2 regions of the Cryptosporangium sp. NPDC048952 genome follow, and region 2 is predicted to be linked to the other one. Evidence: riboswitches for the same ligand, from Rfam matches in the RefSeq annotation. Region 2 holds a riboswitch; the other holds the start of a gene.
The links. Region 2 has a riboswitch for ZMP and ZTP ahead of ACGFY5_RS11885 (bifunctional 5,10-methylenetetrahydrofolate dehydrogenase/5,10-methenyltetrahydrofolate cyclohydrolase). Riboswitches for the same ligand answer to the same signal wherever they lie in the genome.

Region 1 (14,285 bases), on a different contig from region 2:
CGCTCCAGGAAGTCGGCCGGCTCGAACAGAACGTCACCGATGCCCAGCTCCAGGTACTGCTTGGGCTTGAGCATCTTGTTCTGGTTGAGCGCGTTCTCGACGATCACCGTCACCGCGTTCCCGGCGCCGACGAGGTTCGGCAGCAGCCAGGTGCCACCCCAGCCCGGTACCAGACCGAGGAACACCTCGGGCAGTGCGAGCGCGGCGGCGCCGGACGAGATCGTCCGGTAGTCGCAGTGCAGGCCGATCTCGATGCCGCCGCCCATCGCGGCGCCGTTGACGAACGCGAACGTCGGCACGGTGGCGTTGCGGAGCCGCGCGAACGCCGCGTGGCCGAGACGCCCGATCTCCAGCGCCTGCGCACGGTCAGTGATCCGGGGGACGCCGTCCAGATCGGCGCCGACCGCGAAGACGAACGGCTTTCCGGTGACGGCGATGGCCCGGACCGCGGGGGAGTGGGCCTCGATCTCGTCGAGCGCCGTGGTCAACGACGCCAGACCGCCCGGGCCGAACGTCGAGGGCCGGGTGTGGTCCTTGCCGTTGTCCAGCGTGATCAGCGCGATCTCGCCGTCCAGGTCGGGCAGGGTGACGTAGCGGACGAACGCCTGCGTCACGATCTCGTCCGGGAATTCCAGACTCATTTGCCCTCCCAGTTCGGGTTCTCCCAGATGACCGCCCCGCCCATGCCGATGCCGATGCACATCGCGGTGAGGCCGTACCGCACGTCCGGACGCTCCGCGAAATGCCGCGACAGCTGGGTGAAGAGTCGGACGCCGGAGGACGCCAGCGGGTGACCGACCGCGATCGCGCCACCCCAGGGGTTCACGCGCTCGTCGTCGTCGGCGATGCCGAAGTGGTCGAGCAGCGCGAGGACCTGCACCGCGAACGCCTCGTTGAGCTCGAACAGGCCGATGTCGTCGATGCTCAGACCGGCCTTGGCCAGGGCCTTCTCGGTGGCGGGCACCGGACCGACGCCCATCACCTCGGGCTCCACGCCCACGAACGCGAAGCTGACCAGCCGGGCACCGATCGGGAGGCCCAGCTCGCGGGCGACGTCCTCGGCGGCCAGGATGCTCGCGGTCGCGCCGTCGTTGAGGCCGGCCGCGTTACCGGCGGTGACCCGGCCGTGCGGGCGGAACGGGGTCTTGAGGCCGGCCAGACCCTCGAGCGTCGTCTCGGGACGCGGCGGCTCGTCGGCGGTGGCCAGGCCCCAACCCTTCTCGGCGCTGCGGGTCGCGACGGTCACGAGATCCTGCTGGATCTTGCCGTCCGCCAGAGCTTTGGCGTACTTGTGCTGGCTCGCGAGCGCGAAAGCGTCAGCGCGTTCGCGGGTCAAGTGCGGGAAGCGGTCGTGCAGGTTCTCCGCGGTCTGGCCCATGACCAGCGCGGACGGGTCCACGATGCGCTCGGACAGGAATCGGGGGTTCGGGTCGACGCCCTCGCCCATCGGGTGGCGTCCCATATGTTCGACACCGCCGGCGATCGCGACGTCGTACGCGCCGAAGGCGATACCGCCGGCGACGCTGGTGGCGGCGGTCATCGCGCCGGCGCACATGCGGTCGACCGCGAAGCCGGGTACCGACTTCGGGAGGCCGGCCAGCAGCGCGGCGGTGCGGCCGATCGTGAGGCCCTGGTCACCGGTCTGGGTGGTCGCGGCAATGGCGACCTCGTCGATGCGCTCGGGCGGCAGCGACGGGTTACGGCGGAGCAACTCGCGGATGGTGCGGATCACGAGGTCGTCGGCGCGCGTCTCGGCGTAGATCCCCTTCGGCCCGGCTTTGCCGAACGGGGTGCGGACGCCGTCGACGAAGACCACGTCACGGCTCAGACGGGACACAGGTCCTCCACGGTTGGGAAGTAACTGGTGCGAATGCTACTCGCCGGTAACACCGGCCGGTAACACACTCAAAACGTGTGACGCGGCACACCGCCCATGTAACACGGCGTCGGGTGCTGCTCCCCTCGCCGCGAGGGTGGACGCGTCGCGACTGGCGTTTGTTGAGGGTGGAACCGACCGCTCGCCCGGGTGCGCGCAGCCGACAACGAACCCGTGCAGGGTGCACCCGATAGGGTTGGGTTGTCGCGACTGGCGTTTGTTGAAGGTGGAACCGACCACCGGGGAGCGACAACGAACCCGTACGAAACACCGTGCGCCTGGGTGGCGGGGCTGACGACATCAGGGAGTTTCGATGACGCTCAACCAACCGCCCACGCCCCATCTCGCCGCCGAGGACCCCGACGTGGCGCGGCTCGTCGAGGCCGAGGCCCAGCGCCAGCAGGACACGATCCGGCTGATCGCGTCCGAGAACTACGTGTCGGCGGCCGTGCTCGAGGCCACCGGTTCGGTGTTCACGAACAAGTACTCCGAGGGATACGCGGGCAAGCGCTACTACGAGGGCCAACAGCACGTCGACCCGCTCGAGGAGCTCGCGATCACCCGCGCGAAGTCGCTCTTCGGCGTGGAGCACGCGAACGTGCAGCCGTACTCGGGCTCGCCGGCGAACCTCGCGATCTACCTGGCGGTGCTCAAGCCCGGCGAGACCGTGATGGGCATGGGGCTGCCGAGCGGTGGGCACCTCACCCACGGCTGGAACGTGTCGGCGACCGGTAAGTGGTTCAACGCCGTGCACTACGGCGTGCGCAAGGAGACCGGTCGGGTCGACCTGGACGAGGTGCGCGACCTCGCGCTTCGTGAGCGTCCGAAGTTGATCTTCTGCGGTGGTACCGCGGTGCCGCGCACCATCGACTTCGCGGGGTTCGCTTCGATCGCGCGTGAGGTCGGGGCTGTGCTCGCTGCCGACGTCGCGCACATCGCCGGGCTGATCGCCGGTGGTGCGCACCCGTCGCCGGTCGGCTCCGCCGACATCATTTCGACGACGACGCACAAGACGCTGCGTGGGCCGCGCGGTGCGATGCTCATGTCGACGGAGGAATGGGCGAAGCCGCTGGACAAGGCGGTGTTCCCGGGGCTGCAAGGTGGGCCGCACAACCACACGACGGCGGCGATCGCGGTTGCGCTGAAGGAAGCGGCGACGCCGTCGTTCGCCGCCTATGCGCACCAGGTGGTGGCGAACGCTGCCGCGTTGGCCGACGCTCTGCTCGAGCGTGGCTTCGACCTGGTGTCGGGCGGTACCGACAACCACCTGATCCTGGCCGACCTGTCGCCGAAGGGGATCGGTGGGAAGCCGGCCGCCAAGGCGCTGGACCGGGCCGGGATCGAGCTCAACTACAACACTGTGCCGTTCGACCCGCGGAAGCCGTTCGACCCGTCCGGGATCCGGATCGGTACCGCGGCGGTCACCACGCGCGGGCTCGGCACGGCCGAGATGCCGCTGATCGCCGACTTCATCGACCGCGCCGTGGCTGCCGAGGGCGACGAGCCCGCCCTCGACGCCATCGCGTCCGAGGTCCGCACCCTCCTGGGCTCGTTCCCCGTCCCGGCCTGACGCCGAGCGCCGTCAGCGCTCGTATTGCTTGAACCCGGAGCCCGTCGAGGGTCGGGCGCGACCGCGCCGCGTATGTGGTGATACTCAAGCGGTCGCGCCCGCTCGGCAGCGCCACCCTCGACGGGCCGTGCACCTAGTCGGCTAGGGCTTCTAGGAGGCCGGGTCCGATGAGGGCTATTTGCCATTCGCGGGCGCCCAGGGTGCGCAGGGCCTGCTCCACGCCGGGGAGGTCCAGGGGGTCGGGTGGGCTCCAGCAGACGCGGCGGACCGTGTCGGGCGAGATCAGATTCTCGGCCGGGACGTTGTGTTCCGTCGAGAGCCCGCCGACGACGGCTTTCGCCCGCGTCAGGCGGGTTGCCGCCGCCGGGTCGCGGTCGGCCCAGCGATGGGCGGGCGGTGGCCCGTCCCCGCCCGTGGCCGTCGTCGGCAGTTCGTCCTGCGCGAGTTCCCGCGCGGAGTTCAACGCGCCCAACCACGTACCGGCCAGCCGCCGCGTCGCCCGCCCGGAGTAGACCGGCAGCGTGAGCAGCGCCCGCTCGTCGGCCGGGTCGGCCTGCGCCGCGGCCACGATCGCCGAATCCGGCAGCACCCGCCCCGGCGCGAGGTCACGGCGACGCGCGATCTCGTCCCGCGCCTCCCACAGCGCCCGGACGCGCGCCAGGCCACGCGCGGTACGCACCCGGTGGATCCCGGAGGTCCGACGCCACGGCTCGGCCCGCGGAGCCGGCGGTTTGCTCGCCACCAAAGCGGCGAACTCCTCGTCGGCCCACGCCTGCTTGCCCTGCCGCTCCAGCTCCTCGGCCAGCGCGTCGCGCAGCTCTACCAGCAGTTCGACGTCGAGCGCCGCGTACGTCAGCCACTCGACCGGCAGCGGCCGCGTGCTCCAGTCGGCCGCGGAGTGGCCCTTCTCCAGCGTCCGGCCCAGCACCCGTTCGGTCATCGCGCCGAGGCCGACCCGCTCGAATCCCGCCAGCCGACCCGCGAGCTCGGTGTCGAACAGCTTGCGCGGACGCAGGCCCAGCTCCGCGAGGCACGGAAGGTCCTGCGACGCCGCGTGCAGCACCCACTCGGTGTCGACGATCGCGGCGTCGACCACCGCCAGGTCGTCGAACGGCAGTGGATCGATCAGCACGGTGCGGCCGGCCGCCTCTCCGCCGCGCCGCAGTTGCACCAGGTAGGCGCGCTGGCCGTAGCGGTAGCCGGACGCGCGCTCGGCGTCCACCGCGACCGGGCCACTTGCGGCGGCCAGGCGCGCTGCCGCCTCGGCGAGTGCCTCGGCGGTGTCCACCGGATCGGGCGTGCCGTCGCGTGGAACCAGCAGGGGAACAGGAGCGGGAGCGTCGGACGGCGGTCCCTGATCCTCGCGCAACGTCGGCTGCTCCGTGTGGTCTGCACCCATGTTCGCCGCGTCGTTCACGCCTTCACCGTAGCGAGACGGTCGGTCGCGGTGGGTGTCGGCACGCTCTGTCGACCCCCGTGTGGGGGTCGACGAGGCGTCCGAGAGGCGTCGGATGGGCGTCAGAACCCCTTCGACGTGTCGACCTGGTCGACGCCGCTCGCTACGGTGAGTTCCGGTTAGCCGGTGGAGAAGGGCAGCTCACGATGTCAGACCGCGGGGACGACTCCTCCGCCACGCCCGCCCCACAGGGTGCGCCGACCGGTCCGTTACCGGGTCCGCGCCCACCGGTGAGCGGCTGGCCGCAACCACAGCAGTCGCAGTCGCCCCAGTACGGTGGCCCGGCCGCGCCCGGCCAGGCGCCCGGCCAGGGCACGAGCCGGCCGACCGAGGCGTTCGCCCACCAGACCAGAGCGTTCGCCCCGCCGACGAACGGCTACACCCCGGCCGCCAACGCGTTCCCCGCCGGCGCCCCGGCCTCCGCGCCACCCGCCTCCGCACCCCCGTACGGCAGCGGCTACGCCCTCCCCGGTACTCAGCCCCCCGGCTCGGCGGGTCCCGGCACGCAGAACCCGGGCATCCAGGGCCCTGCCTACCCGGGGTCCGGGTTTCCCGGGTCCGGTGGGCCGACCAGTGCCATTCCGTCGGGACCGTTCGGGGCTGGGCCGTTCGGGGCCGGGCCGCCGGGGGGCGGGTTACCGCCGGGCGCCGGCGACCGCCGCCCGCGGCCGTTCGGCCTGATCGGCCTCGTACTCGCGATCATCCTGCTGCTCGTCGTCATTGTGCAGGGCGTCTTCCTGGTGAAGACCTCCGGCGACCTCGACGACGCCCAGGCGGCGCAGAACAAGGCGGAGACCGCGTCCGCCAAGGACCGTGAGGACGTCTCGAACCTCACCAAACGCATCCAGGCCCTCGAGGAACGCACCGAGGGCACGCTCAACTCCACCGCGGTCGCGAAGAAGGTCCTCCCGTCGGTGTTCAGCGTGCGCGCCGGCCAGGCCACCGGCACGGCGTTCGCGTTCGGCACCGATCCCGACGGCGGCACGCTCCTGATCACGAACTACCACGTCGTGGACTCCCTGGTCTCCTCCGGCGGGAAGAACGCGACGATCACGCGCAACTCCGAGAGCTACCCGGTCACGATCGACCGCACGGACAAGAACCGCGACCTGGCGGTCCTCCGCACGAAGGCGAAGTTCACCCCGCTCAAGCCCTCCGAGGACGAGGTCGAGCCCGGCGACCCGGTGATCGTCGTCGGTGCGCCGCTCGGCCTCACCGACACCGTCACCACCGGCGTGGTCAGCGCGATCCGCAACGACGTCGAGGGCCTCGCGACCCGGGTCATCCAGTTCGACGCCGCGATCAACCCCGGTAACTCCGGGGGACCGGTGATCAACGCCGAGGGCGAGGTCGTCGGCATCGCGCAAGCCAAGATCATCGCCGAGGGAGCCGACGGACTCGGCCTCGCCATCCCCATCGGCGAAGCCTGCAAGGGCTTGATCACCTGCTGAATCTCCTGCTGACCGCCACGTGAACGACCAGGAGGCACCCGTGTCCACGCCACAGCAGCCATCCGACCCCTGGGCGCAACCGGCCGCCAGTCCGTTCCCGGTCAATCCCGCGCCCGGCAACGAGTACGCCGCGCCGGTGTCCGGTGCCGAGTACTCGGTGCCCACGTACCCGGCCCAGCAGGCACCTCCGCCCACGTCCGCACCTCCGGGGTACGGGACGCCGGGGTACGCCCCTCCGCCCGTGTCGGTGCCGCCGACGTCGGTGCCCCCGTCGTCGCCTCCGCCGCCCGGTTACGCGCCCGCGCCTCCGGGCGGTTACGCCACCGGGCCGATTCCGGCGGTCGGCGGGTACCCCACGGCGCCGTTACCCGGTTCGACCGAGGTGGGGCCGTCCGCGTACGGCCGTCCGCCAGGTGGCCGGAACCGCTGGGTGGTGATCCTCGCGGCGGCCACCGCGGTGCTGCTCGTCGTCGGGCTGACGATGACCGGGCTGTTCATCGCCAAGAACGGCGAGCAGAACGACACCCAGGCGAAGCTCACCGCGGCCGAGGGCACGCTCAAGGAGCGGGACGCCAAGGTCGCGACGCTCGAGAAGGACCTCACCGACACCAAGACCAAGCTGACGAACACCGAGCAGCAGCTGAGCGGCACGAAGGACTCGCTGGGCACGGCGAACGCCGACAAGCAGACCATCGCTCAGTGCCTGAAGCTCGTCATCCAGGCGCTGGACGCGATCGGCAAGAAGGACAAGGCGAAGACCGACTCGCTCATCGCCCAACTCGACGCTCCCTGCACGAAGGCGGAGAAGCTCCTGCCCGCGGAGTAGTCAGGCCGAGTGGTGGGCGGCCAGCACCGTGACGCCGGGGGGCGGCAGCCCGGCGGTGGAGGCCAAGAGGACGCACCACGCGTCGAGGTGTGGCGCGAGGTCCGGCGACGTGTCGAGCATCGGCGTCCAGGACGCCCGTACCTCGACGTCCGAGCTGGTCGGCGGCCCAGCCAGGTCACCGAAGCGGGTGGAGCTCACCTGCGTCACGGTGCCGCCGATCGCCGCGTACCGCGCGCCGGCGAGGTCCAGGGCGTCCAGGAGCCAACTCCAGCCGACCGCGGCGAGCATCGGGTCGGTGCCCATCTCGGACTCCAGCTCCGCGGTGACGTAGGAGACCACGCGCCAGTGCCCGTCCCAGGCCTCCTGGCCGGACGGGTCGTGCAGGACGATCAGCCGGCCGGTGGCGACCTCCTCGTCGCCGCGCACCACGGTTCCGGATAGGGCGAAGCTGCGCGGGGCGAGCCGCTGCGGTGCCGGAACTTCCTCCAGGAGGATCTCCGGCCGGGTCCGAACCGCGCGCAGCGTCGCCACGGCGCTTGCGAAGGGGTCTGGCTCGGCGCCGGTGGGGGCCATGCTCCAGAGGGTAGGGGGAGCGGCGGAGCCCGCGCAGCGCGGCGCGCCGTTCGGCGGCCACCCGCACGAGCCGTCGGTCCCGCGGCCGCGCCACCGGGCCCGCAGCGACGTTGCCGGCGGCAGGACCGCGCGCCCGGCGGCGCTGGGCAACCGCGGGCGGCGCCGTGAAACCATGGCCGACATGACTGACACCGCAACGCCCCTCGGCGGCTCGCCGCGCTCCGCGGCCGACATCGGCTCGGACTCCGGTGCGCGGCAGGTCACCGAGCGTGCGCCGGTCCCGGCCGAGCTGGCCGACGGGCCGTTCCTGCGGGCGTGCCGACGCGAGTCGGTGCCGCACACGCCGGTGTGGTTCATGCGTCAGGCGGGCCGTTCGCTGCCCGAGTACCGCAAGCTGCGCGAGGGCATCGGCATGCTCGACTCCTGCCGACGTGCCGATCTTGTGACTGAGATCACGCTGCAGCCGGTCCGTCGCCACCAGGTCGACGCCGCGATCTTCTACTCCGACATCGTCGTGCCGCTGATCGCTGTCGGCGTCGGCCTCGACATCGTCGCCGGCGTAGGGCCGGTCGTCGACGAGCCGTTCGGCTCGGCCGCCGACCTCGAGCGGTTGCGTCCGCTCGAGCCCGACGACGTCCCGTACGTCACCGAGGCGGTGGGCGCCCTCGTCGGCGAGCTGGGCGAGATCCCGCTGATCGGGTTCGCCGGTGCTCCGTTCACGCTGGCCAGCTACCTGGTGGAGGGCGGCCCGTCACGCACGCACGCCCGCACCAAGGCGCTGATGTACGGCGAGCCCGAGCTGTGGCACGCGCTCTGCGACCGGCTCGCGACGATCTCGTCGGCGTTCCTGCGGGTGCAGATCGCGGCCGGCGCGTCCGCCGTGCAGCTGTTCGACTCGTGGGCCGGTGCGCTGTCGGAGGCCGACTACCGCAGGTACGTCCAACCGCACTCGGCGCGGGTGCTGGCCGAGGTCGGTGTCACCGGCGTACCGCGGATCCACTTCGGCGTCGGAACCGCCGAGCTGCTTCCCGCGATGGGCGAGGCCGGTGCCGACGTGGTCGGCGTGGACTGGCGGACGCCGCTGGCCACCGCGTCCGCCCGGATCGGTCCCGATCACGCGGTGCAGGGCAACCTCGACCCCGCGGTGCTGCTGGCGGACCAGCGGGTCGTGGCCGAGCACGTCGAGCGGGTGCTCGCCGACGGGGCCGCCGCGCCAGGGCACATTTTCAACCTCGGGCACGGTGTCCTGCCGGAGACCGACCCGGGCGTCCTCACCCGGGTCGTCGAACTCGTCCACGAACACTCCCGCCGCGAAGGTTAGGAGTCCGCCTTCTCCTTCGCAGGTTCCTCCGGAGTGGGCTCGTCAATGGCGGTGTAGAGCGCCGACGGGGCCGGGGAGACCGGCTCCGGGCGGCGGGGACCGTACCGGCGCAGCGCCCACCAGATCGGCACGCCGACGATCGCGAGACCCAGCAGGAACGGCGCGAGCCACCCGAGGATCGTCAGCAGCACGACGACGGTCGTGACGAACGCGCTCCAGCCGTTCTGCAGCCCGACGAACAGCCCGCGCTCCTTCTTCGGCTCGGGCTTCGGCGGCGCGGACGGCTCGGTGAGCGACAGCGTCAGCGTCGAGTACGACACCTGGTCGGACAGCGTTCGCTTGGTCGCCTCGGACGTCGCCAGCTCGCTTTCCCGCGTGGTCAGCTCACGCTCGATCGTCGTCAGCTCGGTGATCGACGTCGCCCGGGAGAGCAGCGCGCGGACCCGGTTGACGCTGGCGCGCTGCGCGGCGATCCGCGCGTCGATGTCGATCGTCGAGGTCTGCAGGTCCTCGGTGCCCAGCTTGCGCGAGGTTTCGGTGCCGAGTTTGGCCAGCGCGTCGACGGTCCCGGTGAACCTCGTCGACGGCACCTTCAGCGTGAGCGTGGCGGAGATGTCGTCGTCCGGGCCGGTGACCTCGCGCTGGTCGGCGGCGACGTACCCACCGGCGGCCACCGTCGCCGAGATCGCCTTCGCGGCCGCGTCCGGGACGTTGCCCGCGGTCACCGCCAGCGAACCGGTGTAGATCAGCGGGCGACTGCGCGTGCCGAGCTGCGTCGGCCCGGTACCGGTCCCGCCGGGCTGCTGCTGCTCGGTCGCGCCCTGCCGGTCGGCCGGCGCAGCTGCGGGCATCGCGCCGCTGCTGGAATCCTCGCCGCTGTTGTCGCCGCTGCATCCGGCGAGCAGCAGCCCGGCCAGCAGTACCGCGATGAACGCCAGGAGGCGCCGTGGAACGTCCATGGTGGTCCCTCTCGTCGGGCTCGTGGATTTCCGACCTGCGCGAGTTCGACGTGAGAGTTACCTGTGCGGTTGCACGCCCGCGTGGTTCGTTGCCGCCTCGTGACCGGGTAGCAAGGCGAGCGTGACGCTGCCCACCTTCGGTGAGTTCGCAGGGGTCGGCGCGGGCGTCCCGCCCGCGGGGTGCGGCACGATGGGTTTCGTGCTGTTCGAGGACCGATTCACCCGACCCCCGCACGTCGTCGTGATCGGCGGTGGCATCGCCGGTCTCTCCGCCGCGCTCCGGCTGCGTGACGCCGCGCCGGACGGCGTGACGGTCACCGTCGTCGAGCAGACGGGCAGCGTCGGAGGGAAGCTCCGCACCGGTCGGGTGGCCGGCGTCCAGATCGAGGACGGCGCCGAGTCGTTCCTGCTGCGAGTGCCCGAGGCCCGTGCGCTGGCCGAGCGGGTGGGCCTCGCCGACGAGCTGGTCAGCCCCACCGCGGCGGGCGCCACGGTCTGGGTCGACGGGGCGCTGCGCCCGCTGCCGGCCGGCACGATGCTGGGCATCCCGGTCGACCTCGAGGCCGTCGCGGCATCCGGTGTCTTGAGCGACGCGGGACTGGCGCGCGTCCGTGCCGAGTGCGGCCTGCCGGGAACGCCGCTCGGCGACGGTGACGTCGCGGTCGGCGCGCTGATCTCCGAGAGGCTCGGGTCCGAGGTCGTCGACCGGCTGGTCGAGCCGCTGCTCGGCGGCGTCTACGCCGGGCAGGCCGACCGGCTGTCGCTGCGCGCGACGATGCCGGCCCTGGCCGCGGGGCTCGCCGATCAGCCGTCGCTGCTCAAGGCCGCGCGGGCCAACCGTGGCAAGGCCGCTCCCGGCACCCCGGTCTTCGGAACGATCCGCGGTGGGCTGTCCCGTCTGGTCACGACCGTCGCGCACGAGTCGAAGGCGGCGATCCGCACCGGCATGCCGGTCCGGTCGCTGCGCCGCACGACCGACGGCTGGCAACTGACTGTCGGCTCCGCCGGCTTGGGCGGCAGCTCCGCGATCCATGCCGACGCCGTCGTGCTCGCGGTGCCCGCCTCCCCGGCGTCGCGACTGTTGAACGACGTGAACCCGACCGCGGCGGGAACTGTCGGCGTACTGGAGTACGCGAGCGTGGCGCTCGTGTCGCTGGTCCTTCCGGGCCGGGTGGCGCTGCCGCCGGGCACCGGTGCACTGGTGCCCGCCAGCTCCGGACGGCTGGTCAAGGCCGTCACGTACGTGAACCAGAAGTGGGGCCACATCCTCGACGACGAACCGGTCACCGTGGTCCGCGCCTCGGTCGGCCGCTACGGCGAGGAGGCCGCGCTCCAGCTGGACGACGACTCGCTCGTCGCGGCCGTGCTCGGCGAACTGGGTTCACTGGTGCCGGTCGCGAGCGGCTGGCCGGCGCCGCTCGGCGTCAAAGTCAACCGCTGGGGCGGCGCGCTGCCGCAGTACGCGCCGGGCCACCTCGACCGGGTGGCCTCCGTGCGCGCCGCGCTGGCCGACGAGCCCACGCTGGCACTGGCCGGGGCCGCCTACGACGGCGTCGGCATCCCGGCCTGCATCCGCTCGGGGCAGGCCGCCGCTGACCGAATCTTGACGGCTCTGAGGGCCACCAGGAAGGGGGAGGCAATGAACTCTTTTCAACCTCCGAACAATCCACCCGTCACGCGATCTCTGAGGTCGCCGGTCGAAAAGAATTCATTCCATGGCTGAGGGAAACAACTCGAACGCGCAGCGGATCCGGGAGCTCAACGACTCGATCCGCTACACGATGTGGTCGGTGTTCCGGGCTTCGGATCGGCTCCCGGCCGACCGCACGGCGATCACGACCGAGGTCGAGGAGCTGGTCGAGCAGCTCGCGCAGAAGGACGTCGTGGTCCGCGGCATCTACGACGTGTCGGGCCTGCGTGCCGACGCCGACTTCATGGTGTGGTGGCACGCGTCGACCTCCGACGCGCTGCAGGAGGCGTACGCGCGGCTGCGGCGCACCGAGCTGGGCGCGCACCTGCAGCCGGTCTGGTCGCAGCTGGCGCTGCACCGGCCCGCCGAGTTCAACCGCAGCCACATCCCGGCGTTCCTGGCCGACGAGCACGCACGCGACTACGTCTGCGTGTACCCGTTCGTCCGGTCCTACGAGTGGTACCTGCTGCCGGACGAGGAGCGTCGCGCGATGCTCGCCGAGCACGGCAAGATGGCGCGGGGCTACGCCGACGTGCGGGCGAACACCGTGGCGTCGTTCGCGCTGGGCGACTACGAGTGGATGCTGGCGTTCGAGGCCGACGAACTGCACCGCATGGTCGACCTGATGCGTGATCTGCGGGCGTCGACCGCGCGGCGTCACGTCCGCGAAGAAGTGCCGTTCTACACCGGCCGACGCAAGCCGGTCGCCGAGATCGTCGCGTCGCTGCCGTGAAGATCCGGGGCCCTGAGAAGGGCCCCGGCAATCACTTCCCGGTGGGTTCCAGCGTCAACGAGATCGAGTTGATGCAGTATCGGTCGTCGGTCGGCGTCCCGTAGCCCTCGCCGTGGAAGACGTGCCCGAGGTGCGAGTTGCACGTCGCGCAGCGCACCTCCACGCGCTTCATTCCGAGCGTGTTGTCCTCGATCAGGACGACGTTCTTCGCGTCCGACGGCGCGTAGAAGCTCGGCCAGCCGCAGTGCGATTCGAACTTGGTGTCGGAGCGGAACAGCTCCGTCTGACAGGCACGGCAGTGGTAGACACCGATGGTCTTGGTGTCGGTGTATTCCCCCGTGAAGGCACGCTCGGTGCCGGCCTCACGAAGGACGTGGAACTCCTGCGGGGTGAGCTGAGCGCGCCACTCCGCATCCGACTTGACAACAGTCGGCCGCGTCTGCTGAGTCATGCACTCAACGGTACCGCGCGCTTCACGGAGTCGCCGGGCTCGAATCTTCCGGTGAGGGCTCCTTCGGCACGGTGACGTACCCGACCAGCGGGTCGCGGTCACTCCAGCGCGACGCGAACTCGCTCTGCGCGTGCACCGCGTCGACAGCGGTACCTCGCAGTGCCGGGCTGACGAGCACGTGGTCGAGCAGGAACGCGTTGCCCTCCGCGACCACGCTGTACCGGTCGGTGGCCGGCAGCTTCGCGGCGACGTCGTCCAGCGCTCCACCGTCGGTGAGCAGGCCGAGCGTGGGGGAGCCGTCGGTGTCGGCGATGCCGCCGACGACGACCACGGCGGCCTCGGAGTCGGCTTCCAGCAGCTGGTCGACGAACTCGCGGACGGCCGAGGCCTGACTGCCGCGCTGCTGCTCGGAGATGTGACGCGCGGGCTGCTGGCGGCCGTAGAGCGGTCCGTCGCCGCGACCGGAGACGAAGTGGTTGCCCACGACGAACACCGTGCGTCCCTGGAACCGGAACTCGCCCGCGAGCGACCTGCGTGCGTCGCGGAAAGCGGTGGCGTTCGGGGTGACCCGGCCCGGCGACAGCGTCAGCTCGACGCCCTCGTCCGTGACCTCGACCGCGGTGGCCTTCGTGGCGTCGCCGGCGCCGCGGTCAACGAACGAGACCCGCGCGGGGTTGAAGAGGAAGCCGATCCGGCGGTTCTCCGGCCCGGAGCCGTCGCGCCGGGTGACCGGGTCGATCTGGCGGAAGTCGTAGCGGGGGCCGCCGGCGCCACGGATCGCCCCGGTGAGCGCCGCCCAGCCCTTCTCGGCGCTGACCTCCGAGTCGTAGTTGGCCCCGTCGTCGTCCGGCATGTCCTCGACGACCAGGACATCCGGCGAGCCCAGGCCGCGGACGACGGTCGCGGCCAGCTGGCGCAGCCGGCCGCGCTCACCGTTGGGGTCGGCGCCGCTGACGTCGATGCTGGAGACGGTCAGCTCGTTCGGCTTCGCCGGCCGTGCGGTCTCGGGCTTGACCTTCCCGCTGCGGATGGTGGGCGTGGACAGCAGCTCGACGCGGTAGTCGCCGGCGCCGTAGTCCAGCACGCCGTCGAGCGAGCCCTGCAGCTGATCGCCCACGTTGGCCACCGGGAGCGGCGCCAGCAGGTCGTCGAGCACGATGCGTTCGGTGTTGGGGTCGGTGTCGGTCAGACGCAGCCCACCGTGTTTCGTCCGGGACGACCCCGCGCCGGCCGGGAGCACCGGCAACTGACCGTCGACGCTGGTGGGGCCCACGACGGTCGGATTGGTCAACCGCACCAGCATGCCCTCGAGCGACTCGTAGAAGTCGAGTGCGTTGAGCGTCGGCGCGAACAGCCGGGTGGCTTCGACGTCACCGGGC
Region 2 (14,285 bases):
CCGAGTACGACACCGGCAGCCGTCGATCCGGGCATCTCCGACCCCGCCCGGGCATCGATCGGCAGCGGGTCGCGCCCGGGCACCATTTCCAGCGCGACGAACGACTCCCCGCCCGCGACCACCAGCGACACCGCGGCACCGGTCTGCTCCCGGAGTCCCTGGATGACGCTCGTCGCGGACGTCCGCAGCCCGGGGACCGGTTCGACGCGCTGCGCGAGCCCGAGCAGGTCGGCCGAGAGCGTCCAGTGACCGTCGCACCAGTCGACGGCCCCCGCGGCGCGCAACTGGCCCAGCATCCGGTGGACGGTCGGGCGCGGCAGCCCGGTCAGCTCCGCGACCCGGGTCACCTGCGCGACCTGCCCGGCCAGCGGTAAGGCGCGCAGCACCCGGAACGCGCCGTCGACGACGCTGCGACCGCCGGCACCCGACTCCATCACGACCCCGATTGTCCGATGCCGCGCAACCAGGCCGGCCATGCATCGAGTCTGGCGCCACCTCGCACAGCGGAGCTGACTACCGCGGGAGGTGGAGACAGCTGCAGTACGCCGGAGGACGGATTACACTGCACAGCGGGTTCGGCCGAGAGCCCGGTCACGCACATCTGCCCCACGGCAGACCTGACCGGAGGTCTCTCGATGCCTGACGTCTGCCCCCTCTCCGTCGCCGTGCACCACGACGAGTTCGCCGTCCGCCTGGAACTGAACGGCGACCTGGACATGCAGACCGGGCCGCTGCTGCTCAGCGCGATCGACTCGCTGCTGCCACCGGCCGACGGCCCGGTCGTGCTCGACTGCTCCACCCTGCGCTTCATCGACGCCCGAGGGCTGAGCGCGCTGCTCCGCGCGCACGCGGCGCTCGCCGCGTCCGGCCGGGACCTCGGCCTGATGAACCCCTCCGACGCCCTGCGCCGCATCCTGACCGCGACGGGTCTGAACGACACCCTGCCCGAAATGCGGCGCCCGCCGGTCGGTTAAGGGTTGGCGCTCTCGGCGGCGGCGACCGCGTTGCGGAACAGCATCGCGACCGTCGTCGGGCCGACGCCACCCACGCGGGGGGTGATCGCCGACGCCACCTCGGCACACGACTCGTCGACGTCGGGCAGCAGCCGACGCCCCTCGTACCGCACCCCCGCACCGATGACGACAGCACCGGGACGGACGTGCTCCGGCTGAATGATGCCGGGCACGCCCGCCGCGGCGACGAGGATCTCCGCGCGGCGCGTGTACCGCTCCCAGTCCGGGACACCGGTGTGCACGACGGTGACCGCGGCGTTGGCCGTCGGGCGCTTCTGCGACAGCAGCATCGCCAGCGGACGCCCGAGCGTCGCACCGCGTCCCAGGATCACGACCTCCCGGCCGGAGACCGAGATCTCGTAGTGCGCGAGCAGCGCCTCGATGCCGGCCGGGGTGCACGGCAGCGGCCCCGGCAGGCCCACCGCCAGGCGCCCCATGTTCGTCGGATGCATGCCGTCGACGTCCTTGTCGGGATCGAGGGCGGCCAGCGCGGCGTCGTAATCGAGATGTCCGGGAATGGGGTACTGCACGAGCACGCCGTGGACGTTCTTGTCGTCGTTGAACCCGGTGATGACGTCGAGCAGGTCGGCCTGCGTGGCGTCGGCGGGCAGGTGCCGGTGCGGTGAGTCGAAGCCCAGCTCGGCGGCCTGCTTCTGCTTGATGCGGATGTAGCCGGCGCTGGACTCGTCGTCACCGACCAGCACGGTCGCCAGGCCAGGCACGACACCCCTCGCGCGGAGCGCGTCGGCGCGCTGGGCGACGTCGGCGAGGACGGACTCGGCGACCGGTGCTCCGGGCAGATTTCGGGCAGTCATCGACGCTCCCGTTCGACGGGAGCCCAGGCGGTCGACTCCCGCGGAAAGGCTCCCCGATGGTTCGAACCATCCTCGTGCCGCCAGTCGCGTCTGCGGATCAGGATACCGGCGCCGGGGTGCGCACCGGGCGCACCGTGGCGAACGACGCGACGAGCAGCAGGTTCACGACCACGGCGAGCCACCCGATGTTCGCGATGTGCGCGACCGGCCACCCGATCGCGGCGACCGCCAGCGTGGCGGCCACCCATGGCGGGCCGGTCCGCTCCCGGCGCAGCGACACGGCGATCAACAGCAGCGTCAGCGGGAAGCAGAAGCCGAGCACTTTGATCAGCGTCGCGGCGCCGCTCGCGTCGTTGAGGTCGGTGTCGCCGAGGGCGACGTGCAGCGTGTTGAATCCGTAGCCGATGTTGCCCGCGGCGCCGAGCACACCGACGACGAGCAGCGCGACGGCGAACCGGCCCCGTTCGCGCTCGACGGCGAAGAGGACGACCAGGATGTATCCGGTGGCGCCCAGGACGTGCAGCACACCGGCGGCCGGGTCGTCCCAGCCGCGCAGGGCGTAGAGCAGGTCGGCGGCGAGGTAGGTCAACGGTGCGGCGATCAGCGAACCGGCCAGCAGCCGATCGGTGGGATGCACGGGCGCTCCTCGGATAGGCGGACTGCCTTCCACGATCGGGGCGCAGCGACCCCGGGCCATCGGGGCCGCCCCTCGGGTGACCTAGGGCCAACCCTGATCCGCGCCGGTCCGGGCTCTGTCACGATGCGCTCATGACCAGCACGGTTCGCCCGGTGGCGCTGGGCGCGGGAATCACCGTGCTCGTCGTTGCGGGCTTCGTGCTGGGCCCGCATCTGGGCAACCTGCACAACGGGTTGATCGCGGCGTCGTTCGGCGCGGTGGGTCTCTACGTCGTCAAGCGCAAGCCGGCCGTGCGCGAGGGGTGGCTGTTCGTCGCGACCGGGGCCGCGCACGCGTGGATGTTCGCGGCGCGCGAGTACGGCCTGCACGCCGGTCCGCTCCCGGGAGCGTCCTGGGTCGGGTGGCTCGGGGTGTGGCCGCTGCCGCTGGTGCTCGTCCTGGTCGGCGTCACCGTGATGTGTTTCCCGGACGGTCGGTTGCCGTCGCCGGGATGGCGTCCCGTGGTCGGTGCGCTGGCCGTGATCGGTCTGGTGCTCTCGACCGTGTCGGCGCTGTGGCCGGTGGAGTACGCGCGCACCGGGCTGGTGGCCCCGCATCCGTTGCGTCTGCCGGGGAACGCGGACGCGTTCTACGAGGTCGCGCGTGGCGTCGGCTATCTGCTGTTCCAGGTGACGTGGGTCGTGTGCGTGGTCGTGCGGCTGCGCCGCGCCCGCGGTGACGAGGCGCGTCAGCTGCGGGTGTTCGTGTTCGCCGCGGTGGTGTCGGGGCTGGTCATGGTGGCCGGGCTGGCGTTCTGGGGCAGCCCGCTGGCAGGGGTGCTGTCGGTTCCGCTGGTCGCAGTGGCCGCCGGTGGCGCGATTTTGAAGTACCGGCTTTACGACATCGACCCGGTGATCAACAAGGCACTGGTGTTCGCGGTGATGGCCGGCCTGGTGACGCTGGGCTACGCCGCGGTGGTGACCAGCATCGGCCGGCTGGTGCACGGATACGGGTCGCTGGTCGCGACCGCGCTGGTCGCGGTGGCGTTCGAGCCGCTGCGGCGACGGGTGCAGCGGCTCGTCGACCGGCTCGTGTACGGGCACCGCGCGACGGCGTACGAGGCGCTGGCGCGGCTGTCCTCGCATCTGGCGGCGCCCGCCGGGCGGCCGTTGGACAGCATTTGTCAGACGGTGTCGGACGGGGTGGGGGCGCGGGAGGTGGTGTTGTGGGCCGGGACGCCCGACGAGTTGCGTGCGGTGTCGGCGTGGCCGGAGGCTTCTCTGCCGGCCGGGGTGTGTGCACTCGACGATCTGTCCGCCGTCCCGATCGTCCACGACGGGCGGTTCCGGGGCGCTCTCGCCGTCACGAAAGCGCCCGGTGACCCCCTGTCCGCCGCTGAGCGCCGGCTCGTCGGTGAGGTGGCCGCACAGGCCGGGCTGATCCTCGAACTGCAGGGCACCGCAGCGCGCCTGGTGGCCGCCGGTGACGCCGCCCGTCGCCGGTTGGAACGCGACCTGCACGACGGTGCGCAGCAGCACCTGGTGACCGCGTCGTTCGAGTTGGGGAGCCTGGTGCGGCTGGCCGAGGCGTCCGGGGACGTGAAGCTGGCCGGGCGCGCCGCAGCCGCGCGGACGCAACTGCTCGCCGCGACCGCGGAACTGCGCGAGATGGCGCGGGGGCTGCACCCGGCGGTGCTGACCGAGGACGGCCTGGAGGCCGCCGTGGACCACCTCGCCGACCGGTCGGCCGTTCCGGTGCGGGTCCACATCGACGTGGGGCGTCGGCTGCCGGCGGAGGTCGAGGCCACCGCGTACTTCGTCGTCAGCGAGGGGCTGACGAACGCGGCGAAACACGCGGGAGCGTCGGTGGTGCGGGTGGAGATGTCGTTGGCGGCCGAGGGCCTGGCGGTCGACGTCACCGACGACGGGGGCGGCGGTGCCACCGTCCAGCCCGGGAGCGGGCTCGAAGGGCTCACCGATCGGCTCGCCACGCTCGGGGCGCGGTTACGGATCGACAGCGGGCCCTCGGGTACGCGGCTCGCGACGGTGATCCCGTGCGCGTGATGCTCGCCGACGACTCGCTGCTGTTGCGCGAGGGGGTCGCCCGGATTCTCGCCGAGACCGGTTTCGTGGTGACCGGTCAAGCCTCCGACGGCGCGGGACTCCTGGCGATGGTGCGCCGGGATCCGCCCGACGTCGCGGTGATCGATCTGCGGATGCCGCCCGGTTTCTCCGCCGAGGGGATCGACGCGGCGGCCGCGATCCGGGAGACGACACCGGCCGTCGGGCTGTTGATCCTGTCGCAGTACGTCGAGGTGCACCATGCGCTGCGGTTGATCACCCAGTTCGATGGGGGCGTGGGGTATCTGCTCAAGGACCGCGTGTCCGATCTGACCACGTTCGCCGGTGACGTGCGGCGGATCGCGGGTGGCGAGACCGTGATGGATCCGGAGCTCGTCACGCGGCTGGTGCGGCGGCGGCGCGAGCAGGATCCGCTCGAGGAACTCACCGCCCGGGAACGGGCGGTGCTCGGGTTGATGGCGCAGGGGTTGTCGAACGCGGCGGTCGCGGCGGAGTTGCATGTGTCGGTGAAGACCGTCGAGGCGCACATCGGTGCGATCTTCGCGAAGCTCGGCCTCGCGCCGGACGACCGTGAGCACCGGCGGGTACGCGCGGTGCTCACGTTCCTCCGGGCCTGAGCGCAGCGAGCTGCTCAGACGTAGGACGCCGGACGCCACGGCGGCCGACGGCGGGTGTTGTTCGCGGCGAAGCCGGCGAACAGGTTGTGCGGGAACAGCTGCGGAGTCCGGTAGCTGGCGCGGTCCAGGGCGGCGACGGTGTCGTCGGGCAGGGCGACGTCGAGCGCGTCGAGGTTGGTGTCGAGCTGCTCGACGCTCGTGGCGCCGACCAGCGTGCTGACGACGCCGGGCCGTCCGGCGACCCAGTTGAGCGCGACCTGCGCGGGGTCGCAGCCGGCGCGGTCCGCGGCGATGACGACGGCGTCGAGGATCGCAGGGTCGTGCTGGGCCGCCGCCATCGGCCAGCTCCGGCCGGGCGTGAGCCGACCCTCGCGGTTCTGCGCATACTTCCCGGTGAGGTAACCGTTCGCGAGGGGTGACCACGCGACGACGTCCATCCCCAGGTCGAGCGCGGCCGGGACGTGCTCCCACTCGATCGATCGCTGGACCAGCGAATACTCCAGCTGTAGGGCGGCGATCGGTTCCCAGCCGTGGCGATCGGCGACGAGCTGGGCTTTGGTGGCCCACCAGGCGGGGACGTCGCTGAGTCCGACCGCGCGTACCTTGCCGCTGCGGACGAGCGCGTCGAAGGTCGCCATGACCTCCTCGGGTGGGGTGAGCTGGTCCCAGAGGTGGAGCCAGTACAGGTCGATGTGGTCGGTGCGCAGGCGGCGCAGCGAGGCGTCGAGCGCGTTCAGCACGTGCTTGCGGCCGTTGCCGCGCGCGTTGGGGTCGGTGGGGTCGACCGGGCCGCCGAACTTCGTGGCCAGGACGATCCGGTCGCGGCAGCGCGCTTTCTCGATGAGCTCGCCGAGGATCTCCTCGCTCGCTCCCCCGGCGTAGATGTCCGCGGTGTCGACGAAGTTCCCGCCGCGTTCGAGGTAGCGGTGGAAGATTCGGGTCTTCTCGGATCCAGCGGCGTGCCAGTCCGCGTCGCCGAACGTCATCGTGCCGAGTCCGAGCGGCGAGACCCGCAGACCCGTGCGGCCGAGCAGGTAGTACGTGTCGAGAGGCATGAACACACGGTCGGAGTCGGAGTGCGCTCCCCGTCAAGTCCTTGACGCGGAGCGCACTCCCGGTGGAACGCTGGACCGATGGGCACCTACAGCAGGGCCGAGGCCGTGCGGCGGACCGGTCTGAGCGCGGACACCGTGCGCTACTACGAGCGGGCCGGGCTCGTTCCGCCGGTCGGGCGGTCGGCAGCGGGGCGGCGGCGCTACACCGACGTCGATCTGAAGTGGTTGGGTCTGGTGCACTGCCTGCGTGAGGCGGGGATGCCGATCACGGAGATCGCGCACTTCACCCAGCTGCTGCGCGACGGGGACACGACCGTCGACGAGCGGCTGGCGCTGCTTCGCGCCCACGAGCAGCGGGTCTTGGAGCGGATCGACCGGTTGCACGAGCACCTCGGGCAGATCCGGTCCAAGATCGAGGTGTATTCCGGTGGGCGGACCTGGTCTCCGGTGGGTTGACGGCGGCGAATCGGGTAATCGGAGGCACCACCAACGAAGGAGCTCCATGGCCGACGACGACGCCCGCAAGGTCTCAGCACTGATCAAGAGCAGCGGCCGCATCGGCATGCTGACGACGACCGCACCCGACGGCACGCTGACGAGCCGGCCGATGGCGCTGCAGGAGGTCGAGTTCGACGGCGACCTGTGGTTCTTCGCCGAGCGCGTGTCCCGGAAGGTGGCCCACCTGGCCGCGCACCCGCAGGTGAACGTGACGGTCGGGTCGGGCTCGACGTGGGTTTCGCTGACCGGCACCGCGACGCTCGACGACGACACGACGAAGAAGAAGGAACTGTGGAACGCGGCGGTCGAGGCCTGGTTCCCGAACGGCCCCGACGACCCGGGTGTGACGCTGATCAAGGTCAACGGCGAATCGGCCGAGTACTGGGACACCCCGGGCGGCCGGGTCGCGAGCCTGCTCAGCTTCGCGAAGGCCAAGGCGACGGGCAAACCGTACGAGGGCGGAGAGAACGAAAAGGTGCAGTTGTAATTCTTCGCTCCAGTGGGTAACGGGTTCGCATGACAGACCTCGGGTTCCTGCTGCTGCCGGCCGTCGGCGCCGTTGTGCTGTTCGTGTCCCTGCGCGGGCGTAGCCCGGGCGTGCCGGAAGGCACCGACCGCCTCGACGGGGGGGCGAGCTCGGAGGTGCGCCGGGCCGTGCGGAGCGGTTCCGCGGTCGGGCGCCCCGAGTTCGCCGACGCGGCGGCGGCGCACGCGCTGTACGTGTTGGCGCTCAACGAGACCGGGATCCGGCAGATGCGCTCGATGCGGTGGGTGTTCTGCCTGCTCGGGACGGGTCTGATCGTCGGGGGCGCGATGACGCTCCTCGACGAGCCGACGCTGCGCCACGCGCTGACGCCGGTCGTGGGCGTGCTCGTGTGCGTGCTGCCGTTCGTCAACCCGGTCATCAATCGCCGCCGCATCGCCCGCGCCGAGGCCGCACTGGCCGCGAACCGCGCCCTCACCGCCCCGTCCCACCAGCCGATCAGCTGATCGCTGGCGGCTGCAGGTACCTTCCGTACTCATGACGTACCCTCCTGACCCGCAGCAGCCGTACGGAAGCGGCCCGCAGCCGCCGCAGGGCTCGGGGCCGCCGTACAACTCCGGCCCGCAGCAGCCGTGGAGTGATCCGTCGTCGCTTCCGCAGCCACCGTCGTACGGTGACCCCGCCGCAGGTCAGCCGCCCTACGGGCAGCAACCGTACGGGCAGCAGCCCTACGGCCAGCCGGCGTACGGGCAGCAACCGGCTTACGGGCAGCCGCCGTACGGCCAGGTTCCCCCGCCGAAGAAGTCGAACGGCGGCAAGATCGCCGCGATCATCGGTGGCGTCTTCGTCGCTTTATGCCTTGTTTGTGGCGTCATTGGCTTCTTCGTCTACAACAGCGCCAAGGACGAAGTGAACGACGCCGCCGACCGCTACAGCTTCTCCCCTCCCGGCGTCACCACCGCGCCCGACACCGGCGGCACCGACGCACCGGCCACCGGCCCCGAGGGCGCGCTGAACAAGCCCGCCCGCGACGGCGACGCGGAGTTCACCGTCACGTCGGTGGAGTGCGGCATCACCGAGATCGGGCAGTACGCCAAGTACAACCCCAAGGGTCAGTACTGCCAGATGAAGGCCACCGTGAAGAACGTCGGCAACGGTGAGGTATCGCTGGTCGCGGCGTCGAAGTACCAGGCCACCACCGACGGCGGGGACACCGTCGACGCCGACATCACCGCGACGGTCGCCTCGAACCCCGACGACACCGGCAAGTTCCTCGGTGACGTCTCCCCCGGCGCCAGCGAGGACATGATCGTCGCCTGGGACATCTCCAAGGGTCAGAAGATCACGAAGATCCGGCTCTTCGGCTCGTTCGGCAGCTCGGGAGTCGTCGTCAACGTGTCCTGACCCTCGGGGCAGCGGGCCGGCGACTCGTCTCAGACGTAGTCGCCGGCGTAGAGCTCAAGGTGGCCGCAGCTCCGGCAGCGGAACGCACGGACTTCGCGCCGCGGCTTGCCCATCGTTCTCGCGCCGCCGAAGATGCCGCGTTGCAGCGGCCCCTCGATCCAGCGCGAGTAGCCCCGCGAGGACTCGCCCCCGTCCTCGAGGAAGCCCTCGTCGAAATCCTGCGCACCACACCCCGTGCACGTCATGGTTCGAGTATCGCTCAGCTCTTCCAGAGGGTCTGGCCTGCGGCGTCGACGATTCGGACGGTGCTGGGGGTGAGCGAGACGTCGAGATGGTCCGTGCCGCCGCTGACGCGGTAGGTGTACTCGGTGTTCGACAGGGCCAGCGACTTCGTGGTCGCAGTGCGCAGCCACGGGTGGCGGCGCCGCAACCCGATCAGGTCCTGGTGCGCGCGGTGCAGGGTCTTACCCCACGGCGCGAGCTGCCCCGGCTCGTCGGGGTACGCCGGTCGGATCGCGTCGTCGCCGCCGACCCGCTCCTCCTTGACGCCGGTGAAGCCCTGTTCGTCGCCGTAGTAGATCGACGGCGTGCCGCCGACCGTCAGCAAAATCGCGAGCGCGACGAGGGCGCCTTCCGGACCGACGGTGGTCGCGATGCGCGTCACGTCGTGGTTCCCCACGAACGTATTCAGATCGACGTTGGTCAGGTGCCCGTTGTGGCGCTGGAGGGACCAGTCGAGCTCGAAGAAGTTCCGGTCGGCGAGGCTGGACCAGATGGCTTTCCAGAGCTCGTACTGGGTCACCGAGTCGACCGTCGACGCGGCCGCAAACGCGCCGTAGTCGCCGTGGATGACCTCGGCGAGGAACCAGGCGTCGGGATGCTCCGCGCGGACCCGGGCCAGCGTTTCGCGCCAGAAGGCCGTGTCGACGGAGTAGGCCGCGTCGAGGCGCCAGCCGTCGATGCCGCGGTCGAGCCAGTGCGTCATCACGCGGGTGGTGTAGTCGATGGTTTCGGGGTTTCTGTGGTTCAGGCGGGCGAGGGAGTCGTGGCCTTCGAAGACGCGGGGTTCGCCGTTTTCGATGTCGAAGATGCCGGGGTGGCCGTCGCGGAGTGCCCGGGTCAAGTCCGGATGGGACCGTCCGACGTGGCTGAACACGCCGTCGAGGACGACACGCAGGCCCCGGGCGCGGCAGGCGGCGATGAGCTCGTCGAAGTCGTCGAGGGTGCCGAGGCGGGGGTCGATCGCGAAGTGGTCGAGCGTGTCGTAGCCGTGGGTCTCGGAGGTGAAGATCGGGCCTAGCAGCAGGCCCGAGGTGCCGAGCCCGATCGCGTAGTCGAGCCAGTGGAGCAGGCGGCGGAGGCGTGGTGCCGGTTGCGGATCCGTACCGCGTATCGGGGCGCCGGTGAAACCCAACGGGTAGACGTGCCACCAGATCGCGTGCTCGGTCCAGCCCATGTCGCTCCTTACTGAGTCCGACTCACTAAGGATAGCCTAGCGGTGTGACGCGACAGGACCGCAAGCCCCGGCAACGACTCGATCCGTCGGAGCGTCGGGAGTCTCTGTTGTCGGCGGCCGCGTCGGAATTCCGGGAACACGGGTACGCCGACACGGCGGTGAGCGCGATCGCCGCGCGCGCCGACGCTTCCGAGGCGCTGCTCTACCGGTATTTCACCAGCAAGGATCAGCTGTACGCCGAGCTCGTCCGGCGGGCGATCGACGAACTGCTCGCCCGGCAGGCCGACGCCGTGCGGGCACTGCCGGACGGGGTGCCGGTGCGTGACCGCCTACGCGCCACCACGCTGGTCTACCTGGACCACATCGCCGGGCGGCCGGCGGCGTGGGCGATCCCGTTCCGCCGGCCCGGCGGCGAACCGCCCGCCGCGGCCGCGGTGCGCGCCGAGGCCCGGCGCGAGTACGTGGAGCGCCTGCGCGGGCTGCTCTCATCGCGCGGTGGTTTCCGCCACGAGTTCGCGCTGTGGGGCTATTTCGGCTTTCTCGACGCCGCGTGCCTGCACTGGGTCGACGAGGGCTGCCCCGAGGACGCCCGCTGGTCCCTGATCGACGCCGCCCTGGGCGCCTTGGAGGGAGCCCTGGGCGACTGGGACGCCTGACTCTCCGCTCGGGGCGCTCACTCGTCGGCGCCTCGGGCGGCGGCCACCGAGCCGGCCGCATCAGCGGCGGGAACCGAGCCGGCCGCGCGGGCGGCGGTGGTGGTGCGGCCTGCTTCGGAGGTGAGGTAGCGGGCGAGCATCGCGCGGACCTCGTCGGCGTTCTCGTTCGCGCCGAACAGTTCGGTGCCGGGCTGCAGCCGGACGCCCTCGGCGAGGGGCCCGGCGATCACGGGGTCGAAGCCCAGCGCGTCGACCAGCCCGGCAACCGTGGCCACGGCCGCGTCGTCGTCACCGGCGATCGCAATCGCCTTGCGATCAGCGGCCCCGGCCTCCCCCTCCAGGTCGTGGTACCCCATGTGGTTGAACGCCTTCACCACCCGCGACTCCGGCAGATACGCCTGCACGATCTCGCTCGACGACGTCCGCGGGTCGGTCAGATCGTCGCGGACACCGTCGATCTCCCACCAGTAGTTCATCGCGTCGATGACGACCTTGCCGCGCAGCGCATCCTCCGGCACCTTCTCGTACTTGCCGAGCGGCAGCGCAAGGATCACGATGTCGGCGTCTTTCGCGGCGTTCGCAGCCGACACCGCAGTGGCCCCCGGCACGAGCACGTCCACGATCAACGCGATCTTCGCCGGATCCCCGGAGCCGGCGATCAGCACGTCGTACCCGGCCGCCACCGCGAGACGGGCCAACACCGTGCCGACCTTGCCGGCCCCGAGAATCCCGAGCGTCGTCATTCGGCAACCATGTCACGAACCATCGGAGCGACCTTCGAGCCGAACAGCTCCACCGCACGCGTACGGGCGCTCACCGACTGCGGCCCGACCGTGTAGATCAGGTCGAAGCGCCCCACGCCCAGCGTCTTCACCGCAGCCGCGATCCGCCGCGCAACGGTCTCGGGCGCGCCGATGTACAGCGAGCCACCCTCCACCTCCGCGTCGAACTCCGCACGACGCAGCGGGGGCCACCCACGCAGCGCACCGATGCGGTCACGCTGCTCCTTGTACGCCGGGTAGAACAGCTCCTTCGCCTGCTCGTCGGTGTCGGCGACGAACCCCGGCGAGTGCATCCCCACCGGGTGAGCCACCGTGCCGAGCTGCTCGGCAGCGCGCCGGTACAGGTCGACGTACGGCGCGAACCGTCCCGCCTGGCCCCCGATGATCGCGAGCATCAACGGCAGCCCGTACCGCGCGGTGCGCACCACCGACTGCGGCGACCCCCCGACACCCACCCAGGTGTCCAGGTGCCCTGACTCCGTCTTCGGGAACACGTCCGCGTCGACCAGCGAGGCGCGGGTCGTGCCTTCCCACGTCACCGGCTGCTCCTTCAGCAGCTCGGCGAACAGGTCGATCTTCTCCTCGAACAGCACGTCGTAGTCGCTCAGGTCGTAGCCGAACAGCGGGAACGACTCGGTGAACGAACCACGCCCCAGGATCACCTGCGCACGACCGTTCGAGATCGCGTCGACGGTCGCGAAGCGCTGGAAGACCCGCACCGGGTCGTCCGAGCTCAGTACCGTGACGCCGGAGGCGAGCTTGATGCGCTGGGTACGCGCGGCGATCGCGGCGAGCACGGTCTCGGGCGTGGAGATCGAGTACTCCGGGCGGTGGTGCTCGCCGAGCGCGATCACGTCGACGCCGAGCTCGTCGGCGAGCACGGCCTCGTCGATCACCTGACGGATCGCCGCGGCGTGGGAGATCGTCGCGCCGGTGTCGTCCGCCGGGACGTCGCCGAACGTGTCGAGGCCGATTTCCAGGTCTGTCATGACGGTTCCTTCCGGCGCTATTGTTGACACGTCAATCACAAGGGGGTGGCCGTTATTCCCAGAGCCCGAAGACTGCCGACGCGCGACGAACTCACCGTCTGGCGGGACTTCTTCGAAACCACCGAGACGCTCCGCGCGACGCTCGCCGCCCGGTTGCAGAGCGATACGGGGTTGTCCACCGGTGACTACACCGTGCTGCTGGCGTTGAGTGAGGCCGGAGGGCACCGGCTCCGCTCGTCGGCGTTGGCCGAAGCGGTGGGGTGGGAGCGGAGTCGGTTGTCGCACCACCTCGGGAGGATGGAGCGGCGCGGGTTGATCCGGCGCGAGAACTGCACCGGCGACAACCGGGGGCAGGAGGCCGTACTGTCGCCGAACGGTCTGACCGCCTTCCGAGCGGCGACCGTTCCGCACCTCACCGCCGTCCGCGAGTTGTTCGTCGACGCGCTGACCCCCGACCAGCTGATCGCGGCCGCCGACATCGCCGCCGCCCTCCGCGAGCACCTGTCCGCGTCGCAGCGCCCGTCAGAGGCGAGCTGAATCCCGCCGCGCGCTAGGGGCGACGGCCGGTTGCGCTGAAGAGGCCGATCGAGAGCCAGCAGGCGGTGGGGTCGGCGGTCATCGAGAGGACGGTCTCTTCGTCCTCGGCGGTGAGCAGGCCCGCACCGATCAGGCGGGCGCCGATCTGCCGGATCGTCAGCTCGAAGAACGCGGCTTCCGGACTGCCCCCGTGGACGAGGCGGTACGTCAGTTCTCCGTCGACGTCGACGAGACCGGCCCGCCGGAGCACCGCCGGGACGTCGAGTCCGTATTCGGGCTCGGCGCCGATGCTCCGGAATCCGCCCGCCGTCGCGTCGAACACCCGGTTCAGTGCCTCGGCGCTCGCGGCCGGCAGCGTGGACCGCTGTTGCATCCGCGCGCTGGGGCCGCCGCACACGCCTTCCTCCAGGACCAGCACTCCCCCGGGCCGGAGCGCGCGCACCAGCCGGGCGATCACCGCGTCCCGGTCGGGCAGATGCTGCACGAGTGCGCGGCAGTGCACCAGGTCGAACGCGTCCTCCTCGAGCGGATCGGTCGTCACGTCGTGCTCGCGGACCTCGACGGAGGACCGGAGGTCGTCCAGGAACGTCACGTCACGATCAGTCGCGACGACCCGACCGTCCGGGCCGACGGCCGTCGCCAGCCAGCGCGCGATCGTCCCGGTGCCGGCGCCGACCTCCAAACAGTGCCAGCCGGCCGACACGCCGGCGAGCGTGAGGTGACGGGTCGTCGTCGCGTCGAACGTGGCCGCCAAGCCGGTGAGTCGGGCGTATTCCTGGTCCCATTGCGAACGGAAGAGGTACGAATTCGTCGTCATGATCCATGCACTATCCACACTGGATCGCGCGGCACCAGGGAGCCGTCCGCAAGGCGACCGAAGCCACCTGACCGATATGCGGTGTTTAATGGCGGAAGTATCAATCTGCGACACGAGGAGGTGGCGCCGGTGCGGCTCAGTATCCGCAACCGGTTCGCCGGGACGGTGACCGCCGTGACGTTCGGCGAGGTCATGAGCACGGTGAAGGTCCGCGTCGCCGGTGACCGCGAGGTGACCGCGGCCGTCACGGTGGAGGCCGTGAAGGACCTCGGGCTGAGCGCAGGGAGCTCGGTGCACGTCCTCGTCAAGTCGACGGAGGTGGCGGTCGCGACCGGCGCGGTCGACGGGATCAGCATCCGCAACCAGTTGCCGGGGACGGTGACCGGGGTGGATCACGGGGTCGTGATGACGACCGTGAAGATCGCGCTGGACGAGGGGAACGTGCTCACGGCCGCGATCACGAAG

Region 1: it holds a riboswitch for ZMP and ZTP, as region 2 does, so the genes downstream of both, glyA (serine hydroxymethyltransferase) here and ACGFY5_RS11885 (bifunctional 5,10-methylenetetrahydrofolate dehydrogenase/5,10-methenyltetrahydrofolate cyclohydrolase) in region 2, are expected to answer to the same signal.

Annotation. Positions count from the first base shown of each region.
Region 1 is NZ_JBICTY010000005.1:270,191-284,475, forward strand. Features, by position in the region: gene ACGFY5_RS27950 (3-hydroxyacyl-CoA dehydrogenase NAD-binding domain-containing protein) at 1-641, opposite strand, end outside; gene ACGFY5_RS27955 (thiolase family protein) at 638-1,837, opposite strand; ZMP/ZTP riboswitch at 2,073-2,167, shown strand; gene glyA (serine hydroxymethyltransferase) at 2,190-3,446, shown strand; gene ACGFY5_RS27965 (HRDC domain-containing protein) at 3,580-4,845, opposite strand; gene ACGFY5_RS27970 (S1C family serine protease) at 5,049-6,353, shown strand; gene ACGFY5_RS27975 (hypothetical protein) at 6,394-7,179, shown strand; gene ACGFY5_RS27980 (DUF3000 domain-containing protein) at 7,180-7,752, opposite strand; gene hemE (uroporphyrinogen decarboxylase) at 7,934-9,073, shown strand; gene ACGFY5_RS27990 (DUF4349 domain-containing protein) at 9,070-10,032, opposite strand; gene hemG (protoporphyrinogen oxidase) at 10,223-11,755, shown strand; gene hemQ (hydrogen peroxide-dependent heme synthase) at 11,748-12,455, shown strand; gene msrB (peptide-methionine (R)-S-oxide reductase MsrB) at 12,487-12,906, opposite strand; gene ACGFY5_RS28010 (lamin tail domain-containing protein) at 12,929-14,285, opposite strand, start outside.
Region 2 is NZ_JBICTY010000002.1:789,344-803,628, forward strand. Features, by position in the region: gene ACGFY5_RS11875 (helix-turn-helix domain-containing protein) at 1-476, opposite strand, end outside; gene ACGFY5_RS11880 (STAS domain-containing protein) at 636-974, shown strand; gene ACGFY5_RS11885 (bifunctional 5,10-methylenetetrahydrofolate dehydrogenase/5,10-methenyltetrahydrofolate cyclohydrolase) at 971-1,828, opposite strand; ZMP/ZTP riboswitch at 1,843-1,926, opposite strand; gene ACGFY5_RS11890 (hypothetical protein) at 1,926-2,465, opposite strand; gene ACGFY5_RS11895 (sensor histidine kinase) at 2,597-4,507, shown strand; gene ACGFY5_RS11900 (response regulator transcription factor) at 4,507-5,142, shown strand; gene ACGFY5_RS11905 (aldo/keto reductase) at 5,157-6,197, opposite strand; gene ACGFY5_RS11910 (MerR family transcriptional regulator) at 6,276-6,653, shown strand; gene ACGFY5_RS11915 (pyridoxamine 5'-phosphate oxidase family protein) at 6,700-7,182, shown strand; gene ACGFY5_RS11920 (hypothetical protein) at 7,212-7,685, shown strand; gene ACGFY5_RS11925 (DUF4352 domain-containing protein) at 7,717-8,583, shown strand; gene ACGFY5_RS11930 (hypothetical protein) at 8,613-8,828, opposite strand; gene ACGFY5_RS11935 (alpha-amylase family protein) at 8,843-10,039, opposite strand; gene ACGFY5_RS11940 (TetR/AcrR family transcriptional regulator) at 10,084-10,695, shown strand; gene ACGFY5_RS11945 (NADPH-dependent F420 reductase) at 10,713-11,438, opposite strand; gene ACGFY5_RS11950 (LLM class flavin-dependent oxidoreductase) at 11,435-12,466, opposite strand; gene ACGFY5_RS11955 (MarR family winged helix-turn-helix transcriptional regulator) at 12,512-13,003, shown strand; gene ACGFY5_RS11960 (class I SAM-dependent methyltransferase) at 13,017-13,820, opposite strand; gene ACGFY5_RS11965 (molybdopterin-binding protein) at 13,950-14,285, shown strand, end outside.